Regions from separate parts of the Streptomyces sp. NPDC051136 genome, predicted to be linked through region 1. Evidence: riboswitches for the same ligand, from Rfam matches in the RefSeq annotation. Region 1 holds a riboswitch; each other region holds the start of a gene.

Region 1 (4,629 bases):
CACCGCCGGCCCCCTCTACACGGCCGCACCCCTGATCGCCGCCCCGCTCTACTCACGGCGCGGCACGGCCCTCACCGGTGTCGCCGTGGTCGCCGCGGTCATCGGGCTGCAGCTCGGCAAGGGCGTCGCCCACTACGTCGACTCCCTCACCGAGCTGATCACCATCGCGACGGTCGCCGTGCTCGCCGTCCTCGTGAACGGTCTGGTCCGCCGCAGCGACGAGCGCCTCGTCTCCGTGCGCGAGATCGCCGAGGCCGCCCAGCGCGCCGTGCTGCCCGAACCCGCCGAGCGGATCGCGGGTTTCGAGATCGCGGTCTGCTACCAGGCCGCGCAGGCCGACGCCTTCATCGGCGGCGACCTGTACGCGGTGCAGGACAGCGCCCGCGGCGTCCGGCTCATCGTCGGCGACGTACGCGGCAAGGGCATGGGCGCGGTCGCCGCCGTCGCCGTGGTGATCGGTGCCTTCCGGGAGGCCGCCGAGCAGGAGGCCACGCTGGAGGCGGTGGCGCAGCGGCTGGAGCGGGCGCTGGCGCGCGAGGGCACCCGGCGGGAGGGACTGGACGCCTTCGAGGGCTTCACCACCGCCGTGCTCGCCGAACTCCCGCACGGCGCCGGGACCGTCCGCATCGTCAACCGCGGTCACCCGCCGCCCCTGCTGCTCTACGCGGACGGGACGCTGGGGGCGCTGCCCGCCCGTGAGTCGGCGCTGCCGCTCGGCATGGGCGAGCTGGGCGTGTGGCCCGACCGGGCGGACGAGGTCGCCTTCCCCGGTGGCGCCACCCTGCTGCTCTACACCGACGGGCTGACCGAAGCCCGGGACGCGAAGGGCGAGTTCTACGATCCGCAGGCGCGGTTGTCCGGCCGCGTCTTCAGACATCCGATGACACTGCTGGACACCCTGGCCGAGGACGTGCGCCGGCACTCCGGGGGCGGCATGGCGGACGACATGGCGCTGCTCGCCGTACGGCGGCCCCGGCGGGGCGATCATGATCATTGTCACGAGCCGTGACGGGGCGACCTCCCTGCGCATAACGGTTGACGCACCGTCAGAAGAAAGTGGCGTGAAGGGGAATACCGACGCCGGGTCAACTCGCCCAGATTTCACCGGCCCTGAGGGGTAAGTCCCGGCCGTTCTCGTTAACGATCAAGAGGAACGGCTTGGAATCGGAGGCTCGGGTCTATTAACGTTCGATAACGCAGCGCGGTCGTCCCAGCCGTCACAGAAGGCGGCTCCGTGCGCACGCGCCGAATCCCGCAAGGGAACCGGGGAACCACCACATTGGGGTGAATCGGGCGTATGCCGCCGTGGAATCACGGTCGGCGCACACCCGTAGGAGACCTTCCTGCTCCGAACCCGTCAGCTAACCCGGTAGGCGAAAGGAAGGAAAGGAGTACGCCCACGTGGCGTCCAACCGGCCTGCCCCCGAGGCCCCGTTCGTGCCCAGCGGGCACGGCACCGACACGTTCGGCTACGACGCCCACCGCGCCGAAGAGGGCCCCTGGGAGGAGTGGAATCCCACCGAGGAGTCCATCCGCCCCGTGCGCGGCCGGCACCGCGTCGCCAAGCAGCGCGGCGGACTCGCCCGCAGCTCCACCGTCCTCGGCGTCGGTGTCATAGCCGCCGTCGGCGCGGGCGGCATGGCCAGCGCGCAGACCGGCAAGCCGCCGGTGTCCATCTCCATGCCCGACCTGCCGAACGTCGGCTCGCTCATGCCCGGCGGCGACGAGGAGCCGGAGCCCGAGGGTTCCGCCACCCCGCTCAGCGGCATCGGCGTCACCGCCGCCGCGGACACCGGCGAGGGCACCTCCGCCGCCGGCGCCGGTGAGTCGCTGCGGGCCCGGATCATGGCGCAGGCCGAGCAGCAGCAGGCCCAGGTCGAGTCCAAGGCCGCCGCCGAGGCGCAGGCAGCGGCCGAGAAGAAGGCCCAGGAGGCCGCCGCCGAGGCGGAGAAGAAGGCCGAGGCCAAGGCCGCCGCCGCCAAGAAGAAGGCGGAGGAGGAGGCCGCGAAGAAGGCCGAGGCCGAGCGGCTCGCGAAGCTGGCCAAGCAGTACACGCTGCCGACCTCCTCGTACACGATCTCCTCGACCTTCAACCAGGCCGGCTCCCTGTGGGCCTCGGGCCACCACACCGGCCTCGACTTCGCCGCCCCCACGGGCACCCTGCTCAAGGCGGTCCACAGCGGCACGATCACGTCGGCCGGCTGGGACGGCTCGTACGGCTACAAGACCGTGCTCACCCTCGACGACGGCACCGAACTCTGGTACGCGCACCAGTCGTCCATCAACGTCAGCGTCGGCCAGAAGGTCGCCACCGGCGACGTCATCGGCCGCGTCGGCGCCACCGGCAACGTCACCGGCGCCCACCTGCACCTCGAGGTGCACACGGCCGACGGCTCGGGCATCGACCCGATGGCCTGGCTGCTGGGCAAGGGCCTCACTCCCTGACCCGCTCCGCTGACCCACCCGCACCACCGGCCCCCGGCGGTCCTGACGGAATCCCCCCGACGTCAGGGCTGCCGGTTCGCGGTGGTTTTGCGGGGTTTTTGCGGGCCTCGCGGAATGACCTGCTCCGGTACGGTCGTTGACTCCCTACATGACTTCTCTGCGCAAGCTCGGCTCCTCCGACCTCGAGGTCTTCCCGCTGGCCCTCGGCGGCAACGTCTTCGGCTGGACCGCCGACCAGGACCGGTCCTTCGCCGTCCTGGACGCCTACACGGCGGCCGGCGGCAACTTCGTCGACACCGCCGACTCCTACTCCGCCGGGGTCGACGGCAACAGCGGCGGCGAGTCCGAGACCGTCCTCGGCAAGTGGCTCGCGGCCCGCGGCAACCGTGACGACGTCGTCCTCGCCACCAAGGTCAGCCAGCACCCCGAGTACCCGGGCCTGTCCGCCGCGAACATCAAGGCGGCGGCCGACGCCTCGCTGCGCCGTCTGGGCACCGACCGCATCGACCTCTACTACACCCACTTCGACAAGCCCGAGGTGCCGGTCGAAGAGATCATCGGCGCCCTCGACGGCCTGGTGAAGGCGGGCAAGGTGCGGCACATCGCCGCCTCCAACATCTCCGCCGAGCGGCTCGCGGAGTCCCTGGAGTTTTCCGACCGCGAGGGCCTCGCCCGGTACGTCGCCCTCCAGCCGCACTACAACCTCGTCTCCCGCGACACCTACGAGGGCGAGCTGAGCGACCTCGCCGAGCGGGCCGGTCTCGCCGCCGTGCCGTACTACGCCCTCGCGTCCGGGTTCCTCACCGGCAAGTACCGGCCCGGCACGGCCGTGGACAGCCCGCGGGCCGGCGGTGCGGCGAAGCACCTGGAGAGCGAGCGCGGGCGCCGGGTGCTGGCCGCCCTGGACGAGGTCGCCGAGGCCCACGACGCCCCCGTGGCCACGGTCGCCCTGGCCTGGCTGGCCGCCCGGCCGACGGTGGCGGCGCCGATCGCGTCAGCCCGCACGGTGGAGCAGCTGCCGGCACTGCTGGGCGTGGCCGGGCTGAAGCTGACGGACGACGAGATCGGGAAGCTCACCCGGGCCTCCGCCTGAGCAGCGGTGCGCGTCGCGGCTCTAGGGCCGGTTGGGATCCGGCGGCGCGTACGGGGCGTATGAGGCGTAGGGCGCGTACGGCGCGTAGGGCGCGTACGGGGGGTGCGGCGCGGGGGAGCCGTACGGTCCTGGCGGGGCGGGCGCCGGCGCGGGTCCGTACGCGCCGGCCGCTCCGCCGTACGGGTACGCCCACGGGGGCACCGGCCGCGGCACGGGCGCCGGCGGTGCCGTGGCCCGGGCCGCGTACTCCAGCGCCGGACGGGCCACGTCCCGCAGGTGCCACAGGGCGTCCAGCAGGTGCCGCTCCCGGACGGTGAAGTCGGCGCCCGCACGGCCCCGGCGCCCGCGCTGCCGCAGGAAAGCCACCGAGGTCGCGTACACCTCGTACCGCGCCACCGCCCGCGCCCCTTCCCTCCCGGCGTGCCGGCGGGCGTACCGCCGGGCGATGCGGCGGGCCCGCATCGAGCCGAGCGCGTACGGCTCGGCGGGGGCCAGCCACCCGGCGGCGACGTACGCGGGGAGTTCGGCGCGCACGGTGCCCAGCTCGCGCTGCCGGGTCCAGATCACCAGCCAGGTCAGCAGGCCGAAGGACGGCACCATGAACGCCGCGTACACGGCGAAGAAACCGAACTCGCCGAACGCGGCCGAGCCGTTCCACAGGGCGTGCACACCCATCGCGAGCAGCAGCCCGGCCACGGGCAGCAGAGCCCGGCGCAGGCGGTGCCGGCCCGCCGAGAGCGCCGCGATGCCGAAGCCGATGCCGGTGAGCACGGTGAACAGCGGGTGCGCGAACGGCGACAGGACGACGCGCACGAAGAAGGTCGCCGCGGTGACCGAGGCGATGCCGCGGTCGCCGGTCAGCTGGTCGGTGCCGAAAGCGGTGCCCAGGTAGAGGATGTTCTCGGTGAAGGCGAAGCCGGTGGCGGTGACCCCGGCGACGACCACGCCGTCGACGATGCCGGTGAAGTCCCGTCTGCGGAAGAGGAAGACCAGCAGGACGGCGGCGGCCTTGGCGGACTCCTCGACGACCGGGGCTATGACGGTGGCGCCCAGGGTGTCCGCGCCGACCGGGTCGGCGGTCGCGGTCGCTA
Region 2 (4,629 bases), on a different contig from region 1:
TTCGAGCGCACTCGCTCCGTCCTCGTACGGAAGCGGTCGCGGGTGAGTCGGAGGGGTGCGGTGTCCGTATTCTCTGATCATGGACCGCACCGCGTACTCACTCGTCGCCACCGACCTGGACGGGACGCTGCTCCGCGGCGACGACACCGTCTCCGAACGGTCGCTGGCCGCGCTGGCGCGCGTCGCCGGGGCGGGTGCGCGGCACCTCGTGGTGACGGGGCGGCCCGCCCCCCGGGTGCGCGCCCTGCTCGACCGCCTCGGCTGCGCCGGACTCGCGGTGTGCGGGCAGGGCGCGCAGGTGTACGACGCCGGCGCGCACCGGATGCTGTGGTCGGTCACCCTGGACCGGGAGCTGGCCGAGACCGCGCTCGGCAAGATCGAGGCCGAGGTGGGCCAGGTGCACGCGGCCGTCGACCAGGACGGCGTCGACGGGCTGACGCTCATCGAGCCGGGCTACCTGATGCCCCACCCGACCCTGCCCGCGGTCCGCGTCGAGCGGCGCGAGGAGCTGTGGTCCACGCCGATCAGCAAGGTGCTGCTGCGCCATCCCGACCTGACCGACGACGAGTTGGCGGCGACGGCCCGCGCGGTGGTCGGCTCCCTGGCGACGGTCACCATGTCGGGGCCCGGCACCGTGGAGCTCCAGCCGTGCGGCATCACCAAGGCGACCGGTCTCGCGCTGGCCGCCGAGCACCTGGGCCTGGAGCGGCGGCGGACGATCGCCTTCGGGGACATGCCCAACGACATCCCCATGTTCCAGTGGGCGGCCCACGGCGTCGCCATGGCCGGCGCCCACCCCGAACTCAAGGCGGTGGCCGACGAGGTCACCACGACGAACGAGGACGACGGCGTGGCCGTCGTCCTCGAGCGGATCTTCGGTACCTCGTGAGGCACTGCCGTGAGGCACTCCCCGTGAGGCGTTGCCGGGGTGGCGCCCCCGCTGGGTGCGCCACCCCGGCGGTGCGGCCTAGTAGGCGCTGAAGACGTTGTCCATCGAGCCGTAGCGGTCGGCCGCGTAGTTGCAGGCGGCGGTGATGTTGGCGACCGGGTCGTACGGGTCCCAGGAGGTGCCGGCCACGTGGTACGCCTGGAAGGTCGGGTCGATCACCTGGAGCAGCCCCTTGGACGGGGTGCCGTTGATGGCGTTGATGTCCCAGTTGTTGATGGCGAGCGGGTTGCCGGAGGACTCCCGCATGATGTTGCGGTGGATGCCCTCGTAGGTCCCGGGGATGCCGTGCTGCGCCATGATGTCCAGCGACTCGCGGATCCAGCCGTCCAGGTTGTCCGGGTACGTCACCGCCGCCGTGGTGGCGGTCGTGGCGGCGGCCGGGGTGGCCGCGGAGGCGGTGGCGGCGCCGACGAGCGGCATCGCGAGCACCGCGGCACCGGTTCCGACCAGGGCGAGCTTGCGAGCGAGGCGGCCGGTGCGGGCGTGACGGTTCTGACCGTTGGCAGACATGCAGTGTCCCTCTCCTTACGCCTGCGAGGTGAGCTGTCGGGTTCGGGCGGGGAGGTGCCCGGCCGTGCCCTGACGGGTACGGCTTCACCCCGAGCCGCTCCGGTGGTGACCGGCGCGGCGACTTACCTGGGTCCCCCGCTCCTGCCTGCGAAGTGTTGGGTGGATGACTGTGCGACGGGCGATGGCAGGATTCGGCGTCCGCCCGACAGGCCGGGAACGTATGCGAGAGCACATGTCCGAAACAAGTGCAGGAATCACCCAACATGCCTGTTGACCTTGGTCTGGGGGGTTTGAGGCTCTTGATCCTTTGCTGTTGCCAACCCTCAACTGGCTTGCGGGACAAAGGGAGGGCACAGGTTGTGGAGAGGTTGCCCGCAGGCGGTCCGGAGTGAGTCAACTCACTGGCCTCAACAAGCACGGCAAAACGGGCATTAAGCCCAACTAGGTCCCAACCGGCCGTGGGTGGGGGCGGCTTCGGGTGTCGAGCGCGGTGGAAGGGGAAGCGGGGTGGTGAGCGCGCGGGCGGGCGCCGCGGGCGCGGGTGCCGGTGCGGGCGCCGGTGTCTGTGCCCGGGCGGGCGTCGAGGGGGTGACGTTCTCGGAGTGCGGGCCGTTGGAGGGGGTGGTGGGATCTTGGACGGCGGCTTCCGGCCCGCTCGCCGTTCCGGGTCCGGTTCGTCCCCTCTGGCGATGTGCGATTTCGATCAGAATCTGCTCGTATCACCTGATCAAAAACATATCGCTCATGATCCGATACCGACCGGCCTGTAACGGTGGGCGCTAGCGGTGATCGAAACGTGACCGGATACGCTGACTTGAGTGGTGGCAGCGACCTATCGACAAACCAGGTAATCGCCAGTAGACACCAGCAGACAGGAGACCCCTCGTGACCGTCGTCGGGCCGTTCGGGCTGAGCGTGCGGGACCAGGCTCTGGAAGCCGATGTCCAGGCCGGATTGGTTGCTGTCGAGGAAGGGTTGCTCGAGGCAACCAAAAGCGAGGTGCCGTTCATCACGGAGGCCGCCCAGCACCTGGTGCGGGCCGGTGGGAAACGGTTCCGGCCGCTGCTGGTGATGCTCTCGGCGCAGTTCGGCGACCCCTACGCCCCCGGGATCGTGCCCTCGGCCGTGGTCGTGGAGCTGACCCACCTCGCCACGCTGTACCACGACGACGTGATGGACGAGGCCGCCGTGCGGCGCGGGGTGTCCAGCGCGAACACCCGCTGGGGCAACTCGGTCGCGGTCCTCACCGGTGACTTCCTCTTCGCCCGCGCCTCGCAGATCCTCGCCGACCTCGGCCCCGAGGCGGTCCGCGTCCAGGCCCTCGCGTTCGAGCGGCTGGTCACCGGCCAGATCCTGGAGACGGCCGGACCGCAGGACGGCCGGGACCCGGTCGATCACTACCTGGACGTGCTGGGAGGCAAGACGGGCTCGCTGGTGGCGGTCTCCTGCCGGTTCGGCGCCATGATGTCCGGCGCCGACGAGACGGTGGTGGACGTGCTGACCCAGTACGGCGAGCGGCTCGGCGTCGCCTTCCAGCTCGCGGACGACGTCCTGGACATCGCCTCCGACTCCGACGAGTCCGGCAAGACCCCCGGCACGGACCTGCGCGAGGGCATCCCCACCCTGCCCGTCCTGCGGTTGCGCGAGCGGGCGGGCCGGCTGGGGCTGGCCGAGGACCTCGCCCTGTGCGAGCTGCTCGACTCCGACCTGAGCGACGACGCGCGGCACGCCGAGGCCCTGCGCCTGCTGCGCGCCCACCCCGCGCTGGAGCAGGCGCGCCGCGACACCGTCCGGTACGCAGAGGAGGCCCGCGCCGCGCTGGCCCCGCTGCGGGAGTGCGACGCGAAGGTGGCGCTGGTGGAGCTGTGCGACGCGGTGGTCCACCGGGCCGGCTGACCCCGTCCGGCCCTGAGCCGGGGGCGAGCCTTGCGACGCGTGCGTCCACCGGCTGATCCCTTCGGACCTCGCGCCGGGCGCCGTCGGCCGCGTGCCGTCCACCGGCGGCGTACCCGGTTCCGTACGGACACCGGCGGCGTACCCGGCCCCCTACGGGCCGGGGGAGCCGCCGCCCGTGTGTGTCATCCCGCAGGAGTAGGCGGAGTTGAGCCCGCGGTCTGACGCTTGTGCTCCGGTGATTTGGTCAGATGGACACCACGGGAAAACACCAATCCTCACCGATTCGGGTGAGAATGGCGGCTCACGGGTGAACGAGTGACATCGCGGGACAGCCGCCGCCGACGACGGAGGTAGGGCACACATGGCACCGATCGATTCCGACGACAGCACGACCGCCGGAGCGGGCGAGGAGCCGCAGGCCGGCCGGCGCAAGGCCGCGCGGTACGTCGTCCCGGTCGCGGTGGTGGGAGTGGCGGCCGTGACGATCGGCCTCGTCCCGGCGCTCGCCGACTCCGGGGACCCCGACCTGCCGAAGGTCACGGCGGAGCAGCTCATCGAGAAGATCGCCGCGTCGGACGTCCAGCAGATGTCCGGCACGGTTCGGATCAACACCGACCTGGGCCTGCCGGACCTCGGCGGTCTGGAGAGCGGCCTGATGTCCGGCATGGCCGCGGGCCGGGGCTCCGGCGGCGACGACGAGGGATCCGCCGCCGACCCGTCGGCGAAGCTCACCGAGCTGGCGTCCGGCAGCCACACGCTGCGCGTCGCCGTCGACGGCCCCGACCGGCAGAAGCTGTCCCTGATGGAGAACGCCGCCGAGTACAGCCTGATCCACGACGGCAAGGACGTCTGGGGCTACGACAGCAAGTCCAACGAGGTCTACCACTCCACCGCCCCGGCCTCCTCCGGCAGCGCCGGGCAGCCGCGCAAGGACGTGCCGGCCACCCCGAAGGACTTCGCCGCCGAGGCGCTCGAGTCGATCGACGACACCACGTCCGTGTCCGTCGGCGGCACCGCGCAGGTGGCCGGCCGGGACGCGTACCGCCTGGTCGTCGAGCCCAAGCAGGACGGCTCCACGGTCGGTGCGATCACCGTCGCCGTGGACGCCGAGACCGGCACGCCGCTGAAGTTCACGCTGACCCCGGCGAGCGGCGGCGCCGCCGTCGTGGACGTCGGTTTCACCAAGGTCGACTTCGCGAAGCCGGACGCGTCCACGTTCGACTTCACGCCGCCCGAGGGGGCGAAGGTCACCGAGGGCGACAAGAGCGCCGAGG
Region 3 (4,629 bases), on a different contig from region 1:
ACTGCACGCACGCCTTCCACGGCCTGACCACCGGCTCGCTCTCCGTCAACGGCGAGGACGGGTTCCGCAAGGGCTTCGCGCCGCTGCTGCCCGACACCGCCGTCCCGCTGGGCGACCTGGACGCCCTGGCCCGGGAGCTGAAGAAGGGCGACGTGGCCGCCCTGATCGTGGAGCCGGTCCAGGGCAAGGGCGTCCACGAGGCCCCGCCGGGCTATCTGCTCGCCGCGCAGGAACTGCTGCACCGGCACAAGGCGCTGCTGATCGCCGACGAGGTGCAGACGGGCCTGGGCCGTACCGGGAAGTTCTACGCCTACCAGCACGAGGACGGCGTCGAGCCCGACCTGGTCTGCGTCGCCAAGGCGCTGTCCGGCGGCTACGTGCCGGTCGGGGCCACCCTGGGCAAGGACTGGATCTTCCAGAAGGTGTACTCCTCGATGGACCGCGTGCAGGTCCACTCGGCGAGCTTCGGGTCCAACGCGCAGGCCATGGCCGCCGGACTCGCGGTGCTGTCGGTGATGGAGAACGAGGAGATCGTGGCGAACGCCGCCGCGGTGGGGGAGCGGCTGAAGTCCCGGCTGGCGGCGCTGGTGGACCGCTACGAGCTGCTGGCCGACGTCCGGGGCCGCGGGCTGATGATCGGCATCGAGTTCGGCCGGCCCAGCTCCCTGAAGCTGCGCAGCCGCTGGACGATGCTGCAGGCCGCACGGAAGGGACTGTTCGCCCAGATGGTGGTCGTGCCGCTCCTGCAGCGGCACCGGATCCTGACCCAGGTGTCCGGCGACCACCTGGAGGTGATCAAACTGATCCCGCCGCTGATCATCGACACCGACGACGCCGACCGGTTCGTCGACGCCTTCACCGACGTGATGGAGGACGCCCACAACGGCGGTGGCCTGATGTGGGACTTCGGCAAGACACTGGTCAAGCAGGCGGTGGCCAACCGCTGAGGGTGGCTTTTGCCTCAGAGGCAAGAGATTTGCCTCTGAGGCAAGATGCGGGCTGAATGGAGCCATGAGCTCCTCCGAGACCGGCCCCGCCGAAGGGGCGGTCGCCGCCGTCGCGCCCCGGCTCCGTGAGCTGCGGCGGCGGGCCGCCCTCACCCTGGAGACCGCGGCCCGCGCCGCGGGGCTCTCGCCCGCCCACCTCTCCCGCCTGGAGACGGGGCAGCGCCAGCCCTCGCTGCCGATGCTGCTCGCCCTCGCCCGCGTCTACGGTACGACCGTCGCGGAGCTGCTGGGCGAGAGCACCGCCGACCGGGACGCCGTCGTACGGGGTGCCGACATGGAACCCACCACGGCGGGCGGCTGGACGTACTGGCAGGCGGGCGCGCCGGGCCGCGGCATGCAGGCCCTGCGCGTCCAGGTGCCGTACGGCTCGCAGGGCGACGTCGTGCGGGTGCACCCCGGGGAGGAATGGCTGCACGTCCTGCGGGGCCGGTTGCGCCTGCGCCTCGGGGACACCGAGCACCGGCTCACCGCGGGGGACAGTGCCCACTTCGACTCCATGACCCCGCACCGGATCGCGGCCCGGGACCCCGACGGGGTCGAGCTGCTCTTCGTCCACACCCTGCTGCAGAGCCCGACGGCCGCCCTGTGCCTCGGCCCGACCCCTGGAGAGACGCCATGAGCACCATGGAGGACAAGTTCCCGCGCGCCCTGTGGGTGCGGCTGCTCGTCTACATCGCCCTCGGGCACGTCTTCGGCGGCTTCCTCTACCTACTGTTCGAGGTGGGCGCCAGGTGACGTCGTGCGCCGGCGGGTGGCTCAGTCCACCATCCGCTCGCGCAGCCGCTCCCGGGTCCCGGCCGTGACCCGCAGCCCCCGCTCCAGGTAGGCGTCGACGTCGCCCCAGGTCTCCTCGATCGTCTCCAGGGCCGCCGCCAGGTACTCGGCGCGCGCGTCGAACAGAGGGCTGAGCAGCTCCATGACCTCGGGGGAGTAGGCGGAGGCGGCGGAGCCGCTGCGGCGCACCTTGTAGCGGCGGTGCGCGGCGTTCGACTTCAGGTAGTCCTCGACGACTGCGTCGCGCTCGACGCCCAGGGCGAGCAGGGTGACCGCGATCGACAGACCCGCCCGGTCCTTGCCCGCCGCGCAGTGCATCAGTACGGGGACGCTGTCCTCGGCGAGTGCGTGCAGGACCCGGGAGTGCTCCTCCGTGCGCTCCGTCACCATCGTGCGGTAGGAGTGGATCATCCGGTTCGCCGCCTTGTCGTCGGCGAGCAGCTCGCGCAGCTGGTCGAGGTCTCCGTCACGGACCATCTTCCAGAACTCGGCGCCGTCGGCCGGATCGCTCAGCGGCAGGTTCACGTTGCGCACGCCCGGCAGCTCGACGTCCGCCCCTTCGAGCTTCAGGTCGGCCGCGTTGCGGAAGTCGAAGATCGTGTGCAGGCCCAGCGTGGCCAGGAAGGCGGTGTCCTCCCCGGTGGCGTGCGCGAGGTGGCCGCTGCGGAACAGCACGCCCTGTCGCACCCGCCGGCCGTCCACGGTCGGCAGTCCGCCCAGGTCCCGGAAGTTGCGCACTCCGGTCAGCTCGGGTTCGGTCGACGGGACCTGCTGCGTCACGGGGGGCTCCTCCCACTCGGCGCCGCCGCCGCTGCTCGCCGACGGGCACCTCGACGATACGGCATCACCCGTACGGGAAAGCCGTTCGGTGCGGGCTGTTGCGGGCGGATAAGAGTTATCTGTCCGAATTGGTGGATTGATGACAACTGGCCCTGAAATGGCGAAGGCTGGAAAAGGGGCGCGTGAGCAGCGTCATATCCGTGACGGTGCGTTGTCCGTCATGTTCACGTAATTCAGTTGGTTCTCAAGGACTTTCAGGAAAGGCGGGGTGGCGGAAATCGACGCAGGGTTACCGCTTGTTCCCGTAAAGGATCAATCGGAACACCCGTCCAAGGAATCCCACGCTTGTCCGTGCGTGTCCCGGTCCCTTACGTTCACCACCGATCCGGACGGACGCCTAATCCTGCCGCCGACCGGAGCCCGCACTCATCGACCACCCGTACCCGGCAGGAGCGGGGGACCCACAGGTAGAACTGCCTGTTCCGGTTCCCGGAACGGCTTGGGGTAAAGCCGCGTTTCGACGCGGCCGGGCATCTCCAGCCCGCACCCGACAGCTCACCTCGCAGGCGCCGGAGAGGAATTCGCCATGCCCGCGAAGGGTAAGCACCGCCGTACCAGGGCCATGCGCCTGACCCGCACCATCGCCATCGCCGGATCCGGTGGCGCCGCGCTCGCGCTCCCGCTGATGGGCGCCGCCGCCGCCAACGCCGCTCCGGCGCACTCGGTCTCCGAGCAGGCCGTGCAGTCCGTGGCGACGTCGGCGAAGAAGACCGCCGCGAGCGGCTCCGAGAAGAACGCGGATGCCCGCACGTACACCGTGAAGAGCGGTGACTACCTGTCGAAGATCGCCGACGAGCAGGACGTCGACGGCGGCTGGAAGAAGCTGTACGCGGACAACCGCGAGGCCGTCGGCGCCGACCCGTCGCTGATCCACCCGGGCCTCGAACTGTCCATCGGCGGCCAGGCCGCCAAGTCCTCGGCGCCCTCGCACAAGCCCGCCGAGAAGCCGGCCCAGAAGTCGACGGACGCCGAGAAGACCTCCTCCTCGGACTCCTCCGAGTCGTCCGAGTCCGCCGGCACCGGCACCCAGTCCGCGGCCACCACCAGCGGTTACACCTCCCCGGTCGCGGGCGGCACCGTCGGCACGCCGTACCACCAGTCCGGCAGCATGTGGTCCAGCGGCTACCACACCGGCACCGACTTCGTCGTCCCCACCGGCACCTCCCTCAAGGCCGTCGGCGCGGGCACCGTCGTCTCGGCCGGCTGGGGCGGCGCGTACGGCAACCAGGTCGTCATCCAGCTCGCCGACGGCCACTACGCCCAGTACGCCCACCTCTCCTCGCTCTCCGTCTCCGCCGGCCAGTCGGTGACGGCGGGTCAGCAGGTCGGCCTCTCGGGTGCCACCGGCAACGTGACCGGCCCGCACCTGCACTTCGAGATCCGCACCACGCCGGACTACGGCTCGGACATCGACCCGATCGCGTTCCTGCGCTCGCACGGCGTCTCCGTCTGACGACCCGCTTCCGCGCGGCCTCGCGCCCCGAAGGCCGGACCCCGATCCCCGGGTCCGGCCTTCGGCGTATTCCGGAATTGACGAACACTTTAGGCGTGGCCTTTCTCACCGCCCGTCAACCCCGCCCTACGGTCGCGTAGGTCACATTCCAAGGTGAATCATGGGCCGACGTGGCAGACGATTCGAAGAGTGACAGCAGAGCAGTGATCGGGTCGTACGTGGCGGTGGGGGACAGCTTCACCGAAGGCGTCGGCGACCCCGGTCCCGACGGGGCGTTCGTCGGCTGGGCCGACCGACTCGCCGTACTGCTCGCGGACCGGCGCCCCGAGGGCGGCTTCACGTACACGAACCTCGCCGTGCGCGGCAGGCTCCTCGACCAGATCGTGGCCGAACAGGTCCCGCGGGTCGTGGCCCTCGCGCCGGACCTGGTCTCGTTCGCGGCGGGCGGCAACGACATCATCCGGCCCGGCACCGACCCCGACGAGGTCGCCGAACGGTTCGAACTGGCGGTGGCCGCGCTGACCGCCGCGGCCGGCCGCGTCCTGGTGACCACCG
Region 4 (4,629 bases), on a different contig from region 1:
CTTTGATCATCTTGTTGTTGGCGGGCAGCACCTCGGCGGCGAAGCGGCGGATGCCGCGCTCGCGGGCCACGGCCGCGATGTGCTCCAGGAGCGCCGAGGCGACGCCGCGCCCCTGGTGGGCGTCCTGGACGAGGAAGGCGACCTCGGCCTCGTCGGCCGGTGCGGGGGCGGGCGCTCCGCCGGCGCCGATCCGGTCGTAGCGTACGGTGGCGATGAACTCGCCGCCGACGGTGGCCGCGAGTCCCACCCGGTCCACGAAGTCGTGGTGCGTGAAGCGGTGGACGTCCTTGGCGGACAGGCGAGGGTACGGCGCGAAGAAGCGGTAGTACTTCGACTCGTCGGAGACCTGCTCGTAGAAGCTGACCAGGCGCTCGGCGTCATCAACGGTGATGGGGCGGACGCGCGCGGTGCCGCCGTCGCGCAGCACCACGTCGGCTTCCCAGTGGGCGGGGTACTCGTGCCGGTCCGACGAGGTCTGCATGGGCCCCAGACTACGGCTCGCGTACGACAACGGCGCGGGGCAGTCTGTGGAGGACGGAGACTCGGACCGAGGCCGCGGTCCGACGACCGGACGGGACGGCGCAGCGGTCGTCCCGGCTTGCTTCACGATGTGGGAAACTGGTCTAGACAACCTGGTCCAGACAACTCCAACGCCTCTGAACACCGAAGGGCAGCATCACATGGCTGAGCGCCGCGTCAACGTCGGCTGGGCCGAGGGCCTCCACGCCCGTCCCGCCTCCATCTTCGTCCGAGCCGCCACGGCCACAGGCGTCCCGGTGACGATCGCCAAGGCCGACGGGTCCCCCGTCAACGCGGCCTCCATGCTGGCCGTCCTCGGCCTCGGCGCCCAGGGCGGCGAGGAGATCATCCTCGCCTCCGACGCCGAGGGTGCCGAAGCCGCCCTGGAGCGGCTGGCGAAGCTGGTCGCCGAGGGGCTCGAGGAGCTTCCCGAGACCGTCTGACGGACAGCAGCACGGGACAGCAATACAGCAGTACGGCAGTACGGCAGTACGGCAGTACGGCAGTACGGCAGTACGGCAGTACGGCAGTACGGCAGTACGGCAGTACGGCAGTACGGCAGTACGAACAGCAGCACCGAAAGGCTCGCCGGACACCGGCCGGGCCTTTCGTCTTTTGTCGGCCGACCCGGACCGGACAGATATTCACGCCCGCCACACATTTACGAGGCAGCGGGAAAAGCACGGCCGAAAATCAGCCACCCTTTTGTGTAAGGCACCCGTGTTACCGCCGCGAGATCGCCGTGTTTACGGAATGTTGCACATTCCTCACCGGTCCCGTCCGTCCGTCGCCTGAGGCGAAGCGCAGGCGGTGCGCGGACGCCGACCGCTCGACGTGCAGGGTCATGAGCGCCCGCGCGCGTTCGCCGTCGCCCCGGGCCACCGCGTCGGCGATCGCGCCGTGCTCCGCCCAGTACTCCACCGGCCCGGCGGGGGCCTCCACGACGTACATCCAGGCGATCTTGTGGCGGAGCTGGGTGAGCAGCGCCGTCAGAGAAGGGCTGCCGGCCGCCCGGGAGAGAGTCTCGTGGAACCAGCCGCCCAGGGAGCGCAGGTCGTCGCCGGTGCCCTGCCTGGCCCGTTCCTGCCCCAACCTGACCAGGCCGCGCAGCACCTTGAGGTGGGCCTCGGTGCGCCGCCGGGCGGCCCGGGAAGCGCCGAGCGGCTCCAGGAGCGCGCGCGCCTCCAGCAGGTCGGCGGCCTCCCGCTCGGTCGGTTCCGCGACGCACGCGCCCGCGTGCCGCCTGGTCACCACGAAGCCCTCGGCCTCCAGCGTGCGCAGCGCCTCGCGGACGGGCACCCGGGAGACTCCGTAACGGCCGGCGAGGAGTTCCTCGGTGAGCCGGCTCCCGCGGCCGTGTACGCCGGAGACGATGTCGTCCCGGATCGCCGTGCACACCGAATGCGCCGGAATACGCATGACCGACCTCCCCTTTGACCCCCGTGAAGCGTCGACGATTGACGCGCGTTGCGCAACCACCGGCCAATCAAGCGTTATTAAATGCGAAAAGCCCCGGCTCGGGAAGCCGGGGCTTTCGGGAGGGTGCCGCTGTCAGACGTTCACGCCGTGGGAACGGAGATAGGCGACGGGGTCCATGTCCGAGCCGTACTCGGGGCTCGTACGGGCCTCGAAGTGCAGATGGGGCCCGGTGACGTTGCCGGTGGCACCGGAGAGGCCGATCTGCTGACCGGCGTCGACCGACTGGCCGACCGAGACGCCGATCGACGACAGGTGCCCGTACTGCGTGTACGTGCCGTCGTGCATCTTGATCACGACCTGGTTGCCGTAGGCGCCGCCCCAGCCGGCCTCGACGACGGTGCCGACGCCGACCGCGTGCACGGAGGTGCCGCTGGAGGCGTGGAAGTCGATGCCGGTGTGACTGCCGGAGGACCACAGGGAACTGCCGGCCTGGTAGGCGGTGGAGACGTAGGAGGCGGTGATCGGCGCGACGAAGGTGTTGAGGCGCTTGCGCTCCGCCTCGCGCGCGGCACGCTCCTTGGCCTCGCGGGCTTCCTTGGCCGCCTCGGCCGCCCGCTCGCGGGCCGCCTCCTGGGCCGCCTCGCGGGCGGCGGCGTCCACGGCCGCCTGCCGCTGGGCGACGGCCTGGGCGTCGATCTCGTCGGCCACGGAACCGCCGATGGTGACGACCGGGGTGATGCCGCTCTGCTCCACCGCGGGCTCCGCGGCGAGCGCCGGAGCGGCGAGGGTGCCGACGACACCGGTGGTGGCGAGGGCCGCGACTCCCGCGGCGCGGGCGGTGGTGCGGTGCACCCGTCCAGGACGGCGGTGCTTCCCGGTGGCGCGCGTGAACGCCATGTAGAGGCTTGTCCTTTCCTTCCCTCTCGCCTACCGGGTTAGCTGACGGGTTCGGAGCAGGAAGGTCTCCTACGGACCCCCTCGCCGTGGGCGCGGGCGTCCGATTCACCCCAGGGACTGCGATGGGTCCCCGGCTCCCCTGGCTCGCGCCGTACGGGGACTCGGCGATGACTGTCCGGTGCCGCGGGTGCGGCGCACTGCCTGACGAACAGCCCGGACGACGCTAAACGCGGCTGTGTTCAATTCTCAAACGCAACAGGGATTTTGTAGTGCACGCCACAGGGCAGACGGTGATCACTCCCCCAATCCGGACAAACGGCGGCCCTGGTGACACTCCGGTCACCAGGGCCGCCGCACGCGTGTGCCGCTACTCGGCCGCCACCACGGTGACTTCACCGATGCCGAGGGCCTCGACGGGCTCCTTGATCTGCGCCGCGTCGCCGACGAGGACCGTCACGAGGCGGTCCACCGGGAAGGCGTTCACGACCGCCGCCGTGGCCTCCACGGTGCCCGTGGCGGCGAGTTGACGGTAGAGCGTTGCCTGGAAGTCGTCGGACAGGTGCTGCTCCACCTGGTCGGCCAGGGTGCTCGCCACGGCCGCCGCCGTCTCGTACTTCAGCGGCGCCACGCCGACGAGGTTCTGCACGGCCACGTCGCGCTCGGCGTCGGTGAGCCCCTCCGCGGCGAGCTTGCGCAGCACCGTCCACAGGTCCTCCAGGGCCGGGCCGGTGTTGGGCGTGTCGACGGATCCGCTGATGGCGAGCATCGAGGCGCCCGTGCCGTCCGGCGCGGAACGCAGGACCTGGCCGAACGCCCGGACGCCGTAGGTGTAGCCCTTCTCCTCGCGCAGGACGCGGTCCAGACGGGAGGTGAGGGTGCCGCCGAGGCAGTAGGTGCCGAGCACCTGCGCGGGCCACACACGGTCGTGCCGGTCGGCGCCGGTACGGCCGATCAGCAGCTGCGTCTGGACGGCGCCGGGACGGTCGACGATGACCACCCGGCCGCGGTCGTCGGCGGTCACCGGGGGCACGGGGCGCGGCTCGGCGGCCGAACCGGTCCAGGTGCCCAGGGTGTCGCCGAGCAGCGCGTCGAGGTCCACGCCGGTGAGGTCGCCGACGACCACGGCGGTGGCCGTCGCCGGGCGGACGTGCCGCTCGTAGAAGGCGCGTACGGCCGCCGAGTCGATGGCGGCGACGGTCTCCTCGGTGCCCTGACGCGGCCGCGACATGCGCGAGTCGGCCGGGAACAGCTCCTTGGAGAGCTCCTTGGCGGCGCGGCGGGCGGGGTTGGCCAGCTCGTGCGGGATCTCGTCGAGCCGGTTGCGCACCAGCCGTTCGACCTCGCCGTCGGCGAAGGCGGGCGCCCTGAGGGCGTCGGCGAGCAGACCGAGGGCCTTGGCGAGGCGCGAGGCGGGCACCTCGAGGCTCAGCCGGACGCCGGGGTGGTCGGCGTGTGCGTCCAGGGTGGCGCCGCAGCGCTCCAGCTCGGCGGCGAAGTCCTCGGCGGAGTGCTTGTCGGTGCCCTCGGAGAAGGCGCGCGCCATGATGGTGGCGACGCCGTCGAGACCGGACGGCTCGGCCTCCAGGGGCGCGTCGAGGAGCACCTCGACGGCGACGACCTGCTGACCGGGGCGGTGGCAGCGCAGCACGGTGAGGCCGTTGTCCAGGCTGCCGCGCTCGGGGGCCGGGAACGCCCACGGCTTGGGCTCGCCGGCCTGGGGCCGGTCGTGGAATTCCATGGTGGCGAGCTCGGTCACTTGGCCGCCTCCTCGTTCTCGTCGTGGGCGTCGGCGTC

The links. Region 1 has a riboswitch for cyclic di-AMP ahead of ACIBCJ_RS35480 (M23 family metallopeptidase). Riboswitches for the same ligand answer to the same signal wherever they lie in the genome.
Positions count from the first base shown of each region.
Region 2: another riboswitch for cyclic di-AMP. It lies ahead of ACIBCJ_RS25805 (transglycosylase SLT domain-containing protein); the one in region 1 lies ahead of ACIBCJ_RS35480 (M23 family metallopeptidase).
Region 3: another riboswitch for cyclic di-AMP. It lies ahead of ACIBCJ_RS00630 (LysM peptidoglycan-binding domain-containing M23 family metallopeptidase); the one in region 1 lies ahead of ACIBCJ_RS35480 (M23 family metallopeptidase).
Region 4: another riboswitch for cyclic di-AMP. It lies ahead of ACIBCJ_RS24480 (M23 family metallopeptidase); the one in region 1 lies ahead of ACIBCJ_RS35480 (M23 family metallopeptidase).

Region 1 covers NZ_JBITFE010000018.1:27,418-32,046, forward strand. The annotation lists gene ACIBCJ_RS35475 (PP2C family protein-serine/threonine phosphatase) at 1-1,009, shown strand, start outside; cyclic di-AMP (ydaO/yuaA leader) riboswitch at 1,234-1,390, shown strand; gene ACIBCJ_RS35480 (M23 family metallopeptidase) at 1,402-2,445, shown strand; gene ACIBCJ_RS35485 (aldo/keto reductase) at 2,594-3,538, shown strand; gene ACIBCJ_RS35490 (PrsW family intramembrane metalloprotease) at 3,560-4,629, opposite strand, start outside.
Region 2 covers NZ_JBITFE010000009.1:186,627-191,255, forward strand. The annotation lists gene ACIBCJ_RS25800 (HAD family hydrolase) at 80-889, shown strand; gene ACIBCJ_RS25805 (transglycosylase SLT domain-containing protein) at 968-1,459, opposite strand; cyclic di-AMP (ydaO/yuaA leader) riboswitch at 1,464-1,631, opposite strand; gene ACIBCJ_RS25810 (polyprenyl synthetase family protein) at 2,345-3,355, shown strand; gene ACIBCJ_RS25815 (DUF2092 domain-containing protein) at 3,717-4,629, shown strand, end outside.
Region 3 covers NZ_JBITFE010000001.1:152,911-157,539, forward strand. The annotation lists gene ACIBCJ_RS00610 (aspartate aminotransferase family protein) at 1-947, shown strand, start outside; gene ACIBCJ_RS00615 (XRE family transcriptional regulator) at 1,012-1,626, shown strand; gene ACIBCJ_RS00620 (DUF6126 family protein) at 1,623-1,742, shown strand; gene ACIBCJ_RS00625 (tyrosine-protein phosphatase) at 1,764-2,561, opposite strand; cyclic di-AMP (ydaO/yuaA leader) riboswitch at 2,986-3,143, shown strand; gene ACIBCJ_RS00630 (LysM peptidoglycan-binding domain-containing M23 family metallopeptidase) at 3,148-4,074, shown strand; gene ACIBCJ_RS00635 (SGNH/GDSL hydrolase family protein) at 4,278-4,629, shown strand, end outside.
Region 4 covers NZ_JBITFE010000008.1:353,750-358,378, forward strand. The annotation lists gene ACIBCJ_RS24465 (GNAT family N-acetyltransferase) at 1-481, opposite strand, end outside; gene ACIBCJ_RS24470 (HPr family phosphocarrier protein) at 681-962, shown strand; gene ACIBCJ_RS24475 (GntR family transcriptional regulator) at 1,243-1,938, opposite strand; gene ACIBCJ_RS24480 (M23 family metallopeptidase) at 2,071-2,835, opposite strand; cyclic di-AMP (ydaO/yuaA leader) riboswitch at 2,848-3,012, opposite strand; gene ACIBCJ_RS24485 (pitrilysin family protein) at 3,203-4,591, opposite strand; gene ACIBCJ_RS24490 (pitrilysin family protein) at 4,588-4,629, opposite strand, start outside.